DNA from 3 places in the Pararhizobium qamdonense genome. Region 3 is predicted to be linked to each of the others. Evidence: predicted binding sites of a transcription regulator. Region 3 holds the regulator's gene; each other region holds the start of a gene.
What was found. Region 3 encodes HrcA, which represses chaperone genes, less so after heat shock. Its sites were predicted from a motif close to GTTAGCACTCNCNNNNNGNGAGTGCTAAC; they were not measured.
Positions count from the first base shown of each region.

Region 1 (4,954 bases), on a different replicon from region 3:
GGATGCGCAGGCAAGGCTCAGTTCCTTCCAGCCGATCGGCGTCAGCATGAAATCCGCAATCGATAAGGTCGATCCCGAAACCGCGCCGTATCTGCCCACCTTCCCGGACAATGCGAAAAACGTCATGACGCTCAATGCGTCCTTCTGGATCGATCATATCGACACGCTGACGGAGCGCTGGACGGCCTGGGCCGGACAGTAATCGGATAGTCACGCAGAGATCGGGGAGATTTGACAATGGGCAGTGTGATCACGGATAGCAACGCCAATATCCGCCGGCGGGCGCAGCTCAAGGCTTACGCCCTGATCGCACCGCTCGCGCTGCTCTTGCTCCTCACCTTTGCCATACCGCTCGGCTTCATTCTCACCCGGTCTGTGTCCGATCCGGAACTGGTGGAAACCCTGCCGAATTTGAGCGGAGCGCTTGCTGCCTGGGATGGTAAAAGCGCTCCGCCGTCCTCGCTGCTGGATGCGGCGCGCGCAGACCTCGATCAAGTGGAGCCGCAGAAACTTGCGGCTGTGGCCCGCAGGCTCTCCTATGAGGGCTCAGGTTTTCGAAGCCTGCTGACCAGTACCAAGCGAAAGCTGAAGACAGATCCGGCCACCGCCTTCAACGATCCACTCTGGCAGAACCGCGAAACCTGGCAGGCCATGAAGCGCGCCGTCGGGCCGGTGACGGATTACTTTCTGCTGGCTGCCATCGACAAGAAACGCGATTATCAGACAGGAGTTCAGGACAGTTTCAACCGCAGCCTTTACACCGGCATCATGGCCCGGACCTTCGTCATGGCCATCGTCGTCACCGTGGTTTGCCTTTTCCTGGCCTTTCCGCTCTGCTCTTACCTTGCGCGGCAATATGACCGGTTGCGCAATATCCTCTTGCTGTTCGTGCTCCTGCCTTTCTGGACGGCGGCACTGGTGCGCAACACCGCATGGATGATCATTCTTCAGGACAGGGGCGCGATCAATCAGGTTCTGCTGTCGCTCGGCATCATCGAAACCCCGCTCTCGCTGATGTACAATCGCGGCGCGGTGATCGTCGCCATGGCGCATGTCATGCTGCCTTTCATGATCTTTCCGCTGCTGGCATCGATGCGCTCCGTCGATCAACGGCTGCTGATGGCGGCGTCGTCGCTGGGGGCCGGACCTGCCATGACATTTTTGAAAGTCTATCTGCCGCAGATCATGCCCGGCGTGATGGCCGGAAGCCTGATGGTGTTTATCGTCACGCTCGGGTTCTACATCACCCCCGCTTTGCTCGGCGGACCGGCCGACCAGATGATCAGTTACTATATCGCACAGTTCACCACCGCTACGCAGAACTGGGGCATGGCGGCGGCGCTCAGCGTCATTTTGCTCATTGCCACCGGACTGCTCTATCTGCTCCAGACAAGCCTCAGCCGCCGCTTTCAGGGAGGTGCCCGATGATCAAGTCCAGGAAAAAAACGCCGCTGATTGATCGTCTTAACGCCATGTTCGGCTGGCTGGTGCTGGTTTTTCTGGCAGCGCCCATTGTCCTCGTGCTGGTGCTGTCGTTCAGTCAGGATAAATACATCACCGTTCTGGTAAGCGGCTGGACGCTGGATTGGTACGCGGAGTTCATCAACTCTCCCCGCTGGATGGCGGCCCTGACAAACAGCCTCATCGTCGGCGTCGCATCGACAGTCCTGTCCGTCATTCTCGGCAGTGCCGCCGCCATCGGGCTTTCCCAGCCCGGACTTGCCTGCCGCAGGCTGATCGAATTCCTGCTGGTCGCGCCAATGATCCTGCCTGCCGTGGTGATCGGCGTCGGCATCTATTTCGTCTTTGCAAGGATGGGGCTGACGGGAACAATGACCGGGCTGATCCTCGCCCACACGACACTTGCAGTGCCGTTCGTCGTCGTGTCCACTGGTGCCGCACTCGCCTCCTTCGACCGGCGGCTGCTTCAGGCTGCCGCAAGTCTTGGTGCAACCCCGGCAATGACGTTCCGCAGGATCACGCTTCCGGTCATCGCGCCCGGCATGATGTCCGGCGGCCTCTTTGCCTTTGCCACGTCGCTGGATGAGGTGGTGGTCACACTGTTCGTTGCGGGGCCCGGTCAGCGCACCCTGCCGCGTGAAATGTTCACGATGATCCGCGAACAGATGACCCCGGCCATTCTGGCGGCCGCCGGCGTTCTCATGCTGCTGGCAACGCTGTTCATGATCCTGTCACTGGCAGTGTCGCCAAAGTCCAAGGGGTGACAGATGAGCTGTCCTGACACCCCGTCATTCTGCCGATGTTTTCACCGGCGGCATTGGTCCATCAACGCTGCAGGAGCACGCGCTGCTTGACATGCGCTTCCCATGTTGCCGCAGCCTGTGTTGCGGCCTGCTTGTTGTGAAATGCAAAAGTGTGGTGGCCGGTTGCGCGGCTTGCGGGGCTGAAGGGCACCGCATCATACTCCGTCCCTTCGTTGATCCCCACGGATTGAAGGACCGCTTTGATCTCGTGCACAAAGCGTCCGGTAATGGCAAAATCAACGTTCATGAAATTTCCTTTTCGGTGCATGCCAAGCCGCTGGGCCTGTCATAGATGTGGAGTGTCTGCGGTGCTTCCCGGCCCAGCATTGCAGCCCTTTGACGGGAGACCAGGTCTTCAGTCGCTCGCGCGCTTCTTCGGATCTGCAGGCTTGACGGTGACTGGCTTGTCTGGCGCTGGAACGTCTTCCTGCTTCAGCTCGGCTTCAGTCTTAGGGCGAAATTTGATCATGTTTCTGGTCTTTCGGGGCTTGGCTCCGGAAGGTCGGGAGCTGGTGTTTTCGTCATGAAAACCAAGTTGAAACGCGCTGTCCGGCTAGAAATACGCACTGGAAAACGCGATATAGGCGCAGAGAACCAAAGACAAAGTCAGCGTCCAGCGAATGAAGAAAAGCACATATTGAAACTGGTAAATGGAATCGAAGAGTGATTTCATCGCCGGACTCCCGTGATAAATCGGATATTCGATCCTTTAGCACAGAAAACCGGATTTATGTTTTAATTATTCGAGCACACAGGAATTGTAATTCTTGGCAGCGGGAGCATTGAATGCTGGCACTCCCAAATGGAGAGTGCTATTCATCCCGCAGGGGAAACGCCATCCGGCTGCGCCCAAAAGGAATATAGACATGGCTGATACCAATTTTCGTCCGCTGTACGACCGCGTCGTCGTGCGCCGTATCGAAGCCGAAGCAAAGACCAAGGGCGGCATTATCATTCCGGATACCGCCAAGGAAAAGCCGCAGGAAGGCGAGATCGTCGCCGTTGGCACCGGCACCCGTGACGAGGCCGGCAAGATCATCGCGCTCGACGTCAAGGCCGGCGACCGCATCCTGTTCGGCAAGTGGTCGGGCACCGAAGTCAAGCTCAACGGCGAAGACCTTCTGATCATGAAGGAAGCCGACATCATGGGTGTTATCGGCTGATCTCAGCCTCGCCCATCCATTTCCCTTTCATGAAGACCATTGGGCGATGCGCCCGGGAGTTCTTTCTATGGCTGCCAAACAAATCAAATTCGGCCGTGACGCGCGCGAAAAGCTGCTGCGCGGCGTCGATATTCTTGCGGACGCCGTCAAGGTCACGCTCGGCCCCAAGGGCCGCAACGTCATCATCGATAAATCCTATGGCGCGCCGCGCATCACCAAGGATGGTGTAACGGTCGCCAAGGAAATCGAGATCGAAGACAAGTTCGAAAACATGGGCGCGCAGATGGTGCGCGAAGTGGCCTCGAAAACCAATGACATCGCCGGCGACGGCACGACGACGGCGACCGTGCTCGCCCAGGCCATCGTTCGCGAAGGCACCAAGGCGGTTGCTGCCGGCATGAACCCGATGGACCTGAAGCGCGGCATCGATCTGGCCGTAACGGAAGTGGTCAAGGGGCTGGTGGCCAAGGCCAAGAAGATCAGCACGTCCGAGGAAGTGGCCCAGGTCGGCACGATCTCCGCCAATGGCGAAACCGAAATCGGCCAATATATTGCCGATGCCATGCAGAAGGTCGGCAATGAAGGCGTCATCACGGTTGAAGAGGCCAAGACTGCCGAAACCGAGCTGGAAGTCGTCGAAGGCATGCAGTTCGACCGCGGCTATCTCAGCCCGTATTTCGTGACCAATCCTGAAAAGATGGTGGCTGAACTCGAAGATGCCTATGTCTTGCTGCATGAAAAGAAGCTTTCCAATTTGCAGGCACTTTTGCCTGTGCTGGAAGCCGTCGTGCAGACCGGCAAGCCGTTGCTGATCATCTCGGAAGATGTCGAAGGCGAAGCGCTTGCGACGCTCGTCGTCAACAAGCTGCGTGGCGGCCTGAAGATTGCTGCCGTCAAGGCTCCGGGCTTCGGCGATCGCCGCAAGGCCATGCTGGAGGACATCGCGGTTTTGACCGCAGGTCAGGTCGTGTCCGAGGATATCGGCATCAAGCTGGAAAATGTCACGCTCGACATGCTCGGCCGCGTCAAGAAGGTCACCATTACCAAGGAAAATACAATCCTGGTCGATGGGGCAGGCCAGAAGGCCGAGATCGATGGCCGCGTGGCGCAGATCAGGGCACAGATCGAGGAAACCACATCCGACTATGACAAGGAAAAGCTGCAGGAACGGCTTGCCAAGCTTTCCGGCGGTGTTGCCGTCATCCGTGTCGGCGGTGCGACCGAGATCGAAGTGAAGGAAAAGAAGGACCGTATCGACGACGCGCTGAACGCTACGCGCGCTGCGGTCGAAGAGGGCATCGTGCCCGGCGGCGGTACAGCACTCCTGCGCGCCTCGATCGTTCTCGATCTCAAGGGCGAAAATGACGATCAGACCGCCGGCATCAATATCGTGCGCAAGGCACTTCAGTCGCTGGTTCGCCAGATCGCTGAAAACGCGGGTGACGAAGGTTCGATCATCGTCGGCAAGATCCTTGAAAGCGACACCGACAACTACGGCTATAATGCCCAGACCGGCGAATTCGGCGA
Region 1 is NZ_CP119567.1:507,982-512,935, reverse strand. It holds gene PYR65_RS23625 (ABC transporter substrate-binding protein) at 1-202, shown strand, start outside; gene PYR65_RS23620 (ABC transporter permease) at 238-1,428, shown strand; gene PYR65_RS23615 (ABC transporter permease) at 1,425-2,225, shown strand; gene PYR65_RS23610 (hypothetical protein) at 2,287-2,511, opposite strand; gene groES (co-chaperone GroES) at 3,131-3,427, shown strand; gene groL (chaperonin GroEL) at 3,495-4,954, shown strand, end outside.
Region 1: groES (co-chaperone GroES) is a predicted target of HrcA. The motif match lies at 3,053-3,081, and genes of this name have one in related genera.

Region 2 (4,954 bases), 530 kb from region 3:
CCGTGCGCCAGCCATCTCTTCAGTCAAAGTCGATCACGCCAATCCGTCACGAGAGCCTGGGCATCCACCATTTCGGCGTGGCGCCCTCGCTCTTCAGGAATGCCGTCAATTTGGCCTCATCGGTCTTTTCGCCGATCATATATTCGGCGGCATGAATACCGGCGCTGATATAAAGCAGGTCGAGGCCGAAATCCTGGGCGCCCTTGACGTCCGTCGGCATGCCGTCGCCGACAGCGATCACCCGCGTCAGGTCGAGCCCGCCGCGCACGGCCTTGGCTTCCGACAGGGATGCGCGGTAGATCGGCACATAGGGTTTGCCGGAAATCCGGGTTTCGCCGCCCAGTTCCTCAAAGACCTTGGCGATGGCACCGGCGCAGGGGATCAGCTTGTGGCCACGCTCGACGACGAGATCGGGGTTGGCGCAGATGAACGGAACCTTGCGCTTGGCAAGGCTGGACAGCGTGGCGCGGTAGTCTTCGGCCGTCTCGTGTTCGTCATCGAAAAAGCCGGCGCAGACGACGATCTCGGCTTCCTCGGACGAAACCAGGTTGACGCCGAGACCTTCGAGCAGCGGCAGGTCCCGTTCGGCGCCAATGAAATACACCTTCTTGGGTCCAGCCGAAATCAGCGCGCGGGTGACGTCGCCTGATGTGACGATGCGGTCATAGGCGCTGTCTGGCACGCCAAGGCCGCGGATCTGGACGATGACGCCGGGATGCGGGCGCGGCGAATTGGTGATGAGAACGACGGTCAGGCCTTTGGCGCGCGCTTCGGTCAGCGCCTCGCAGGCCCCCTTGAAAGCCTCCACGCCATTGTGCAGCACGCCCCAGACATCGCACAGCACGACATCATAGCGGCTGGCAATGTCGCGAAAACTGTTGATCCGAACGGCCATGCTGGCTTCCCGCAGAAAAGAAATGGTCGGGCTGACATCGCAGGCAGGCGGTAAAAACACAAGTCTTCATCGGGAAAATGGCGGCGGAATTCCAAGGTTTCCGGCGTCAGACAGGTCCTGGACGCTAAAATCCGCGCACCAGCCAACCGGCAACCGCGCAGATGGCGAGCGTCAGCACAACGCCGCGCTTGAAGAAAAACAACAGCACGGCAGCCAGAAGCGCGAGGCAAAAGGACGCCGGCTGGAACGTGTCCCAGACGGGGAGCGGCATGGAAACCGGGCCGATCTCCAAACGCCCCACGCCGGAAAAAACCACGTGCAGGCCGAACCAGACGGCCAGATTGAGGATGACGCCGGTGACTGCCGCCGAGATTGCCGACAGCGCGCCCGACAGCGCCCTGTTGCTGCGCAGGGTCTCGACATAGGGGGCGCCGAGAAAGATCCAGAGGAAACACGGCACAAACGTCACCCAGGTCGCCAGCGCCGCGCCGAGCATGCCCGACAGCAGCGGCTCAAAACCAAGCGGCGCGCGAAACGCGGCCATGAAGCCGACGAAGGACAAAACCAGCACCAGCGGGCCGGGCGTGGTTTCTGCCAGCGCCAGGCCATCGAGCGATTCGCCGGGTTTCAGCCAATGATAGGTCTCCACTGCCTGCTGCGCCACATAGGCCAGCACCGCATAGGCGCCGCCAAAGGTGACCACCGCCATTTTCGAGAAGAACAGTCCGATATCGGTGTAGACGGTAGAGAACCCGAACGCTGCGCCGATGACGAGGAATGGCGCGATCCACAGGAGAAGCCAGGTGGAGAGAACCTGGAATGTGCGCGTCCAGCTTGCCGCACCTCCGCGAAAACTGCCGTCGATGACCGATGGACGGTCGGCAAGCGCCTGTTTTGCCGCCGCCGCAACGGCCTTTTCGCCCGTTGCCGGCTGCAGGCGCGTGGCGACGTATCCGGCGATGCCGGCAACCAGGACGACAAGCGGAAACGGCAGATTAAAAAAGAACAGCGCGGCAAAGGCGAGCACGGCCACGAGGAGCGCGAACCGCGTTTTCAACGCCCGGCGGCCGACCCGGATGACGGCCTCGATGACGATGGCCAGCACCGCCGCCTTCAGGCCGAAGAACAGGCCGGTCAGCCAGTCCGTCTGCTGAAACAGCGCATAGGCCGACGACAGGCCGAGAATGACGAAAAAGCCGGGAAGGACAAACAGCAGTCCCGCGGCGATGCCGCCGCGCGTGCCATGCAGCAGCCAGCCGATATAGGTGGCGAGCTGCTGGGCTTCCGGCCCCGGCAACAGCATGCAGAAATTCAGCGCATGTAAAAACCGGCTTTCCGAAATCCAGCGGCGTTCCTCCACCAGTTCGCGGTGCATCAGGGCGATCTGGCCTGCCGGGCCGCCGAAACTCAAAACACCGATCCGCGCCCAGACTTTTGCAGCCTCAGCGAAGGACGGATGGGCGGGTGTCACATTCAGGTCGTGTTGTTGGGGCAAGAGCATGCCGGTCAGATAACCATGATCGATGAAATATTTTCGATAGGCCGTTCTTGACTCATCTCGCGGCCGTCCTTATCTCCAAGCCGCTAGCACTCAGACAAGAGGAGTGCTAACATCCATCCATCGGATCGCAAAGACGATCCGTGAAGTCATTTGATCGAGGGATTAGACAATGACAAGCACCAATTTCCGCCCACTGCATGACCGCGTCGTCGTACGCCGTGTCGAGTCTGAAGCAAAGACCAAGGGCGGCATCATCATTCCAGATACCGCCAAGGAAAAGCCGCAGGAAGGCGAAATCGTCGCCGTCGGCACCGGCACCCGTGACGACAAGGGCACGCTCGTCGCGCTCGACGTCAAGGCTGGCGACCGCGTTCTGTTCGGCAAGTGGTCGGGCACCGAAGTCAAGCTCAACGGCGAAGACCTTCTGATCATGAAGGAAGCCGACATCATGGGCATTATCGGCTGATCCAGCCGGTTTCCACCCGTTTACTTTCCATAAAACCAATTGGGCACCAGCCCGGGAGTTTTTAACATGGCAGCCAAAGAAATTAAGTTCGGCCGTACCGCGCGCGAAAAGATGCTGCGCGGCGTCGACATCCTCGCAGACGCAGTGAAGGTCACGCTCGGTCCGAAGGGCCGTAACGTCATCATCGACAAGTCCTTCGGCGCACCGCGCATCACCAAGGACGGCGTTTCCGTCGCCAAGGAAATCGAACTCGAAGACAAGTTCGAAAACATGGGCGCCCAGATGGTCCGCGAAGTTGCTTCGAAGACCAACGACATCGCCGGTGACGGCACGACGACGGCGACCGTTCTCGCCCAGGCCATCGTTCGCGAAGGCGGCAAGGCCGTTGCAGCCGGCATGAACCCGATGGACCTGAAGCGCGGCATCGACCTCGCTGTCGCAGCCATCGTCAAGGACCTCGTTGCCAAGGCCAAGAAGATCAACACTTCGGAAGAAGTGGCCCAGGTCGGCACGATCTCCGCCAATGGCGAAAAGGAAATCGGCCAGTACATCGCTGAAGCGATGCAGAAGGTCGGCAATGAAGGCGTCATCACGGTTGAAGAAGCCAAGACTGCCGAAACCGAACTCGAAGTCGTCGAAGGCATGCAGTTCGACCGCGGCTATCTCTCGCCTTACTTCGTGACCAACCCAGAAAAGATGGTTGCCGAGCTGGAAGACGCTTACATCCTTCTCCATGAGAAGAAGCTCTCCAACCTGCAGGCCATGCTTCCGGTTCTCGAAGCCGTCGTTCAGACCGGCAAGCCGCTCCTGATCATCTCGGAAGACGTCGAAGGCGAAGCGCTTGCGACGCTCGTCGTCAACAAGCTGCGTGGCGGCCTGAAGATCGCTGCCGTCAAGGCTCCGGGCTTCGGCGATCGCCGCAAGGCCATGCTCGAAGACATCGCGATCCTGACCGGTGGCCAGGTTATCTCCGAAGACATCGGCATCAAGCTGGAAAACGTCACGCTCGAAATGCTCGGCCGTGCGAAGAAGGTTTCGATCTCCAAGGAAAACACCACCATCGTTGATGGCGCTGGCAAGAAGGCCGAAATCGAAGGCCGCGTTGCTCAGATCAAGGGCCAGATCGAAGAAACCACATCCGATTACGACCGCGAAAAGCTGCAGGAACGTCTTGCCAAGCTCGCTGGCGGCGTTGCCGTCATCCGCGTCGGCGGTGCGACCGAAATCGAAGTGAAGGAAAAGAAGGACCGTATCGACGACGCGCTGAACGCAACGCGCGCTGCCGTTCAGGAAGGTATCGTTCCTGGTGGTGGTACGGCTCTGCTGCGTGCCTCGATCGTTCTCGACCTCAAGGGCGCAAACGACGATCAGACCGCCGGTATCTCCATCATCCGCAAGGCACTTCAGTCGCTGGTTCGCCAGATCGCTGAAAACGCAGGCGATGAAGGTTCGATCATCGTTGGCAAGATCCTCGAAAGCAACACCGACAACTTCGGCTACAATGCCCAGACCGGCGAATTCGGCGACATGATCGCCATGGGTATCGTCGATCCGGTCAAGGTTGTCCGCACAGCCCTGCAGAATGCAGCTTCGGTTGCTTCGCTGCTGATCACCACGGAAGCCATGATTGCCGAACTGCCGAAGAAGGAATCGGCTGGCGGCGGCATGCCTGACATGGGCGGCATGGGTGGCATGGGCGGCATGATGTAATCAGGCGTCAGCCTGTTACGAAGCCATCTTCCGGACATCCGGAACGGGAAAGGGCGAGCCGCAAGGTTCGCCCTTTTTTTTGGGCGCGTAATGGTGGCAAAGACCCAGCCTCATCCTCTGATCGCTCCCCATTCCCCGATCATTTTCTGATTGAACCGGGGATCATAGCTGCAATCTCTAATCTTTCTCCCGGACTGCAAAATATTTGTCACAAGCCCATTGAAGCGGCTGAAAAAGCAATTATAACAGCGCACCAAGTGAACCACAGAGTCACGAGGGGTCTAAAAGACCGGAAGAATTGAAGACACACTATATCAATTTTTCCGTATTAACTGTTTACCCAACATTCCTTTGATCCCAGACCGCAAAGCCTATAGATTTT
Region 2 is NZ_CP119566.1:3,735,680-3,740,633, forward strand. It holds gene PYR65_RS18340 (TIGR01459 family HAD-type hydrolase) at 47-895, opposite strand; gene chrA (chromate efflux transporter) at 1,020-2,396, opposite strand; gene groES (co-chaperone GroES) at 2,566-2,862, shown strand; gene groL (chaperonin GroEL) at 2,929-4,572, shown strand.
Region 2: groES (co-chaperone GroES) is a predicted target of HrcA. The motif match lies at 2,479-2,507, and genes of this name have one in related genera.

Region 3 (4,954 bases):
GGCAACGGGGACGTGGACGCGCTCTATCCGCGCGCCGGGGATTTCAAGGCGCTGCGCAACAGGCTCGATCCGGAAGGGCGGTTCCTGAACGATCATCTGAAGCAGTTGTTTGGGTAACCCACCTCCCCCTTGAGGGGGGAGGTCGCCGCGAAGCGGCGGGTGGGGGTGACCGTCAGGGACGCGTGAAGCGTCACCCCACCCCGGCACTCACGTGCCGACCCTCCCCCTCAAGGGGAGGGTAAAGATCAAACCGCCGGTGTTTCTTCCGCCGCAACGATCTTCGGGCCGCCCTTGGCGACGCCGACCATGGCGGGGCGCAGGACGCGTTCGCCGATGGTGTAGCCGGCCTGAACGACCTGGACGACGGTGTTGTTGGGCACTTCCGTGTTCGGGACTTCGAACATCGCCTGGTGGAAGTTCGGGTCGAACTTCTGGCCGACGGGCTCCAGCTTCTGGACGCCGTGGCGCTCCAGCGCCGACAGCATGGCCCGTTCGGTCATCTCCACGCCTTCGATCAGCGCGTTGAAGCCGGCATCGCCGGATTCGCGGGCTTCCGTCGGAATGGCATCGAGCGCGCGGCGCAGGTTGTCGGAAACGGCAAGCATATCGCGGGCAAAGCCGGCGACGGAATAGGACTTGGCATCCTTGACGTCGCGGGCGGTGCGGCGGCGCAGATTGTCCATTTCCGCAGCCAGGCGCAGGTAGCGGTCGCGCATATCGGCCGCTTCAGCCTTGGCAAGCTCCAAAGGATCCGGCTCGGAAACGGCAGCATCGACCTGCTCATCGGCAGCTTCCGCATAGGCGGCAGCTGCTTCGTCCGCGTTCGCTTCCGCACCGTGTTTGTTCATATCGTCGGTCATGACGGTCTCCGCACTGTCAACATGTCTAGGATTTGGTCTCGATATCGAGCTTTGAAGCCGAAAAATCAAGGGTACAATCGAAAGCTGCCGGAAAAACCGGCCGATCCAGCGCCGGTTAGCGCGACAAACGCGACATCAATTGCGCAGTATAGTCCACCATCGGCACAATGCGCGAATAATTCAGCCGCGTCGGGCCGATGACCCCGACGGCGCCGACGATCTTGTCGTCGCCGTCCCTGTAGGGCGCGACGATCAGCGACGAGCCCGACAGCGAAAACAGCTTGTTTTCCGACCCGATAAAGATCCGCACCCCCGGCCCGCTCTCGGCCAGATTGAGGATTTCGATCAGGCTGTCCTTCTTTTCCAGATCATCAAACAGCATGCGCAACCGGTCGACATCCTCGGCACCCGCCAGCCCTTCGAGAAGATTGGCGCGGCCGCGCACGATCAGCTGCGTCGGCTTGTCATCCGCCTCGCTGCCCGACCAGATGGCAAGCCCGCGCTCGACCAGATCCTGGCTCAGCGTATCGAGTTCGCGCCGGACGGTTTCCTTGACTTTTTCCAGCTGGCCGCGCACCTCGGGCAGGGTCTGCCCGGCGAGATGGGCGTTCAGAAAATTGGCGGCTTCGGTCAGCTGCGAGCTGGTGACGCCGGCCGGAAGCTCGATGATGCGGTTTTCGACCTGGTCATGCTCGCCGACAAGCACCGCCAGCGCCTTGGTGGGCGCCAGCCGCACGAACTCGACATGCCGCAGCACCGGATCATTCTTGGCGGTGATCACCAGCCCTGCCCCGCGCGACATGCCCGACAGCATCTGGCTGGCATCGTTCAGCAAGGTCTCGACCGGCTGGTCGCGATCGGCGCGGCGCACATGCCGGTCGATCGAGGCGCGATCCTCGGCGGAGAGATCGCCGACCTGCATGAAGGCATCGACGAAAAAGCGCAGACCGTTCTGCGTCGGCAGGCGGCCGGCGCTGATATGCGGCGAATAGATGAGGCCGAGCTCTTCGAGGTCGCTCATGACGTTGCGGACGGAGGCCGGCGACAGCGACATTGGCAGGATGCGCGACAGGCTGCGCGACCCCAGCGGCTCACCGCTTTCCAGATAGCTTTCCACGATGCGACGGAAAATTTCGCCCGACCGCTCGTCGAGCGCCGAAAGCCTTTCCCGCATTGCAGATTTATCCAGGACCATTCGAACGCGGGAACCCATGTTGTTGAAGACAATTGAAATATAGTGATCCCAGCCCGGATAGCAAAAGAGAAATTGGCTGGAATGCCCGCCGTACAGCGGCTTTTGGCTCTCCGCCACTCTTTTGGCGCAAATGATTTCCCTTCATCGCAACATAGGTTAGAAGGCTGACAAACATCACAGGAGTTCATGATGCGGCCTTCCGGCAGAAAAACCGACCAGATGCGCAAGGTTTCCTTCGAGCGCAATGTTTCCAAACATGCAGAAGGATCGTGCCTGGTGAAGTTCGGCGACACGCATGTGCTGGTCACGGCGAGCCTGGAGGAAAAGACGCCGCCATGGCTGCGCAACAGCGGCAAGGGTTGGGTCACCGCCGAATACGGCATGCTGCCGCGCGCTACCGGCGAGCGCATGAAGCGCGAGGCGGCATCCGGCAAGCAGAGCGGCCGCACCCAGGAAATCCAGCGCCTGATCGGCCGTTCGCTGCGCGCCGTCGTCGATCTGAAGGAACTCGGCGAACGCCAGATTTCGATCGACTGCGACGTCATCCAGGCGGATGGCGGCACCCGGACCGCTTCCATCACCGGCGCGTGGATTGCGCTGCGCGATTGCCTCGCCTGGATGGAAGCCCGCAACATGATCAAGGTCGAGAAAGTCCTGAAGGACCATATCGCCGCGATCTCCTGCGGCATCTTTGCCAACCAGCCCGTGATCGACCTCGATTATCTGGAGGACTCGGCAGCGGAAACCGACGCCAATTTCGTCATGACCGGCTCGGGCGGCATCGTGGAGATCCAGGGCACGGCCGAAGGCAAGCCGTTCTCGGAGGAAGAATTCGGCACGCTGCTCGGCCTTGCCAAGAACGGCATTTCAGAACTGGTCACCATGCAGAAGCAGGCCATCGGGGGCTGAGGCGTTCATGCGGACAATGCCCCTCATCCGCCCTATCGGGCACGTTCTCCCTGTCCTAACGGGGAGAAGGACCGGACGGCAATCTCTGGCGTCCCCTCTCCCCGCAAGCGCGGAAAGGGCTAGGGTGAGGGGCAATTCGCATGGATAAGCTGACGTTTGAAGGCATTCTGGAAACAGCACTTTATGTGGATGATCTCGATGCGGCGGAGGCGTTTTACGGCTCCGTTCTCGGCCTTGAAAAAATCAGCCGCGCCGGCAACCGGCATATCTTCTTCCGCTGCGGACCCGGCGTCCTTTTGATCTTCAACCCGGCAGAGACGGTCAAGCCGCCGCCGGCAGAGGGACTGCAGGTTCCGCCGCATGGAACGCGAGGCAACGGCCATATGTGCCTGCGGGTGCAGAAGGGCAAGCTTCAGGCCTGGGAAGACAAACTGAAGACCGCTGATATCGCGATCGAAACCGAAGTGCTCTGGCCATCGGGCGCGCGGTCCTTCTATTTCCGCGACCCCGCCGGAAACAGTCTGGAATGCGCCGAGGCCAGCCTTTGGAATATCGACTGACACGAATGGGCAAAAGCCCGCCGGATTGAGAAAGACGCAGATGCGCAAGCTTGAAGACAAGACCCTGATCGTTGCCAGCCACAATGCCGGCAAGATCCGCGAAATCCGCGATCTGATCGGCCCGATGGGCTTTGAAGCCAAGTCGGCGGCCGATCTCAACTTCGTCGAGCCGGACGAGACCGGCACCACCTTCGAGGAAAACGCCACGATCAAGGCGCTGGCCTCGGCGAAAGCCTCCGGCCTGCCTGCCCTTTCGGACGATTCCGGCCTTGTCGTCGATGCGCTGAACGGCGATCCCGGCGTCTACACCGCCAACTGGGCCGAGACCGCCGATGGCACGCGGGATTTTGCCATGGCGATGGAAAAGGTCGAGACCGCCATCCAGGACGCCGGCGCCACTGCCTTTGACCGGCGCACCGGCCGCTTCGTCTCGGTGCTCTGCCTGGCCTGGCCGGATGGCCATGTCGAGCTGTTCCGGGGCGAGGTGGAAGGCCATATCGTCTGGCCGCCGCGTGGCAGCCAGGGATTTGGTTACGACCCGGTCTTCCAACCGCTCGGCTACGACACCACATTCGGCGAAATGAGTGCCGAGGAAAAGCATGGCTGGAAGCCGGGCGATGCCGAGGCGCTGTCGCACCGGGCGCGCGCGTTCAAGCTTTTTGCCGAGACATGCTTGAGTGCTTGAAGGGAACAGGGGGATAGTTCCGAATGCGAGGTGAATTAACCCCCTCTGTCATTTCATGACATCTCCCCCCGCAAGGGGGGAGATCATTCTTTTTCCTAGCTGCCCGAAAGCCTGCGGCTCATCTCCCCCCTTGCGGGGGAGATGCCGGCGTCGCCGACAGAGGGGGTGACGCAGCTCTCCGATTTCGGACATAGAGAAGATGAAGCAAATCATATAAGGGACGGGAGAGACGCTCAGCGTCTCCGGCCTCTAGACATGCAGACAACACGACCTTAACTCCGCGCCAAAGCGCCTGAAAGACCTGAAACAGAATGGCTACTTTTTCTTCCATCGGCGACAGCAAGGAGCCCGGTTTCGGGGTCTATGTGCATTGGCCATTCTGTGCTGCCAAATGTCCCTATTGCGATTTCAACAGCCATGTGCGGCATCAGCCGGTCGATCAGCCGCGTTTCGTCACGGCCTTTCTCACCGAAATGGCGGCGATGCGGCATATGTCGGGCCCGCGCACCGTCACCAGCATCTTCATGGGCGGCGGCACGCCGTCGCTGATGAACCCTTCGACGGTTGAGGCCATTCTCGACGGCATTGCCAATCTCTGGCATATGCCCGACGGCATCGAAATCACCATGGAGGCCAATCCGTCCAGCGTCGAGGCGACGCGGTTTCGCGGCTATCGCGCCGCCGGCGTCAACCGGGTCTCGCTCGGCGTCCAGGCGCTGAACGACCGCGACCTGAAGTTTCTCGG
Region 3 is NZ_CP119566.1:4,267,232-4,272,185, forward strand. It holds gene PYR65_RS20820 (D-arabinono-1,4-lactone oxidase) at 1-117, shown strand, start outside; gene grpE (nucleotide exchange factor GrpE) at 246-860, opposite strand; gene hrcA (heat-inducible transcriptional repressor HrcA) at 976-2,034, opposite strand; gene rph (ribonuclease PH) at 2,245-2,964, shown strand; gene PYR65_RS20840 (VOC family protein) at 3,105-3,524, shown strand; gene rdgB (RdgB/HAM1 family non-canonical purine NTP pyrophosphatase) at 3,565-4,209, shown strand; gene hemW (radical SAM family heme chaperone HemW) at 4,521-4,954, shown strand, end outside.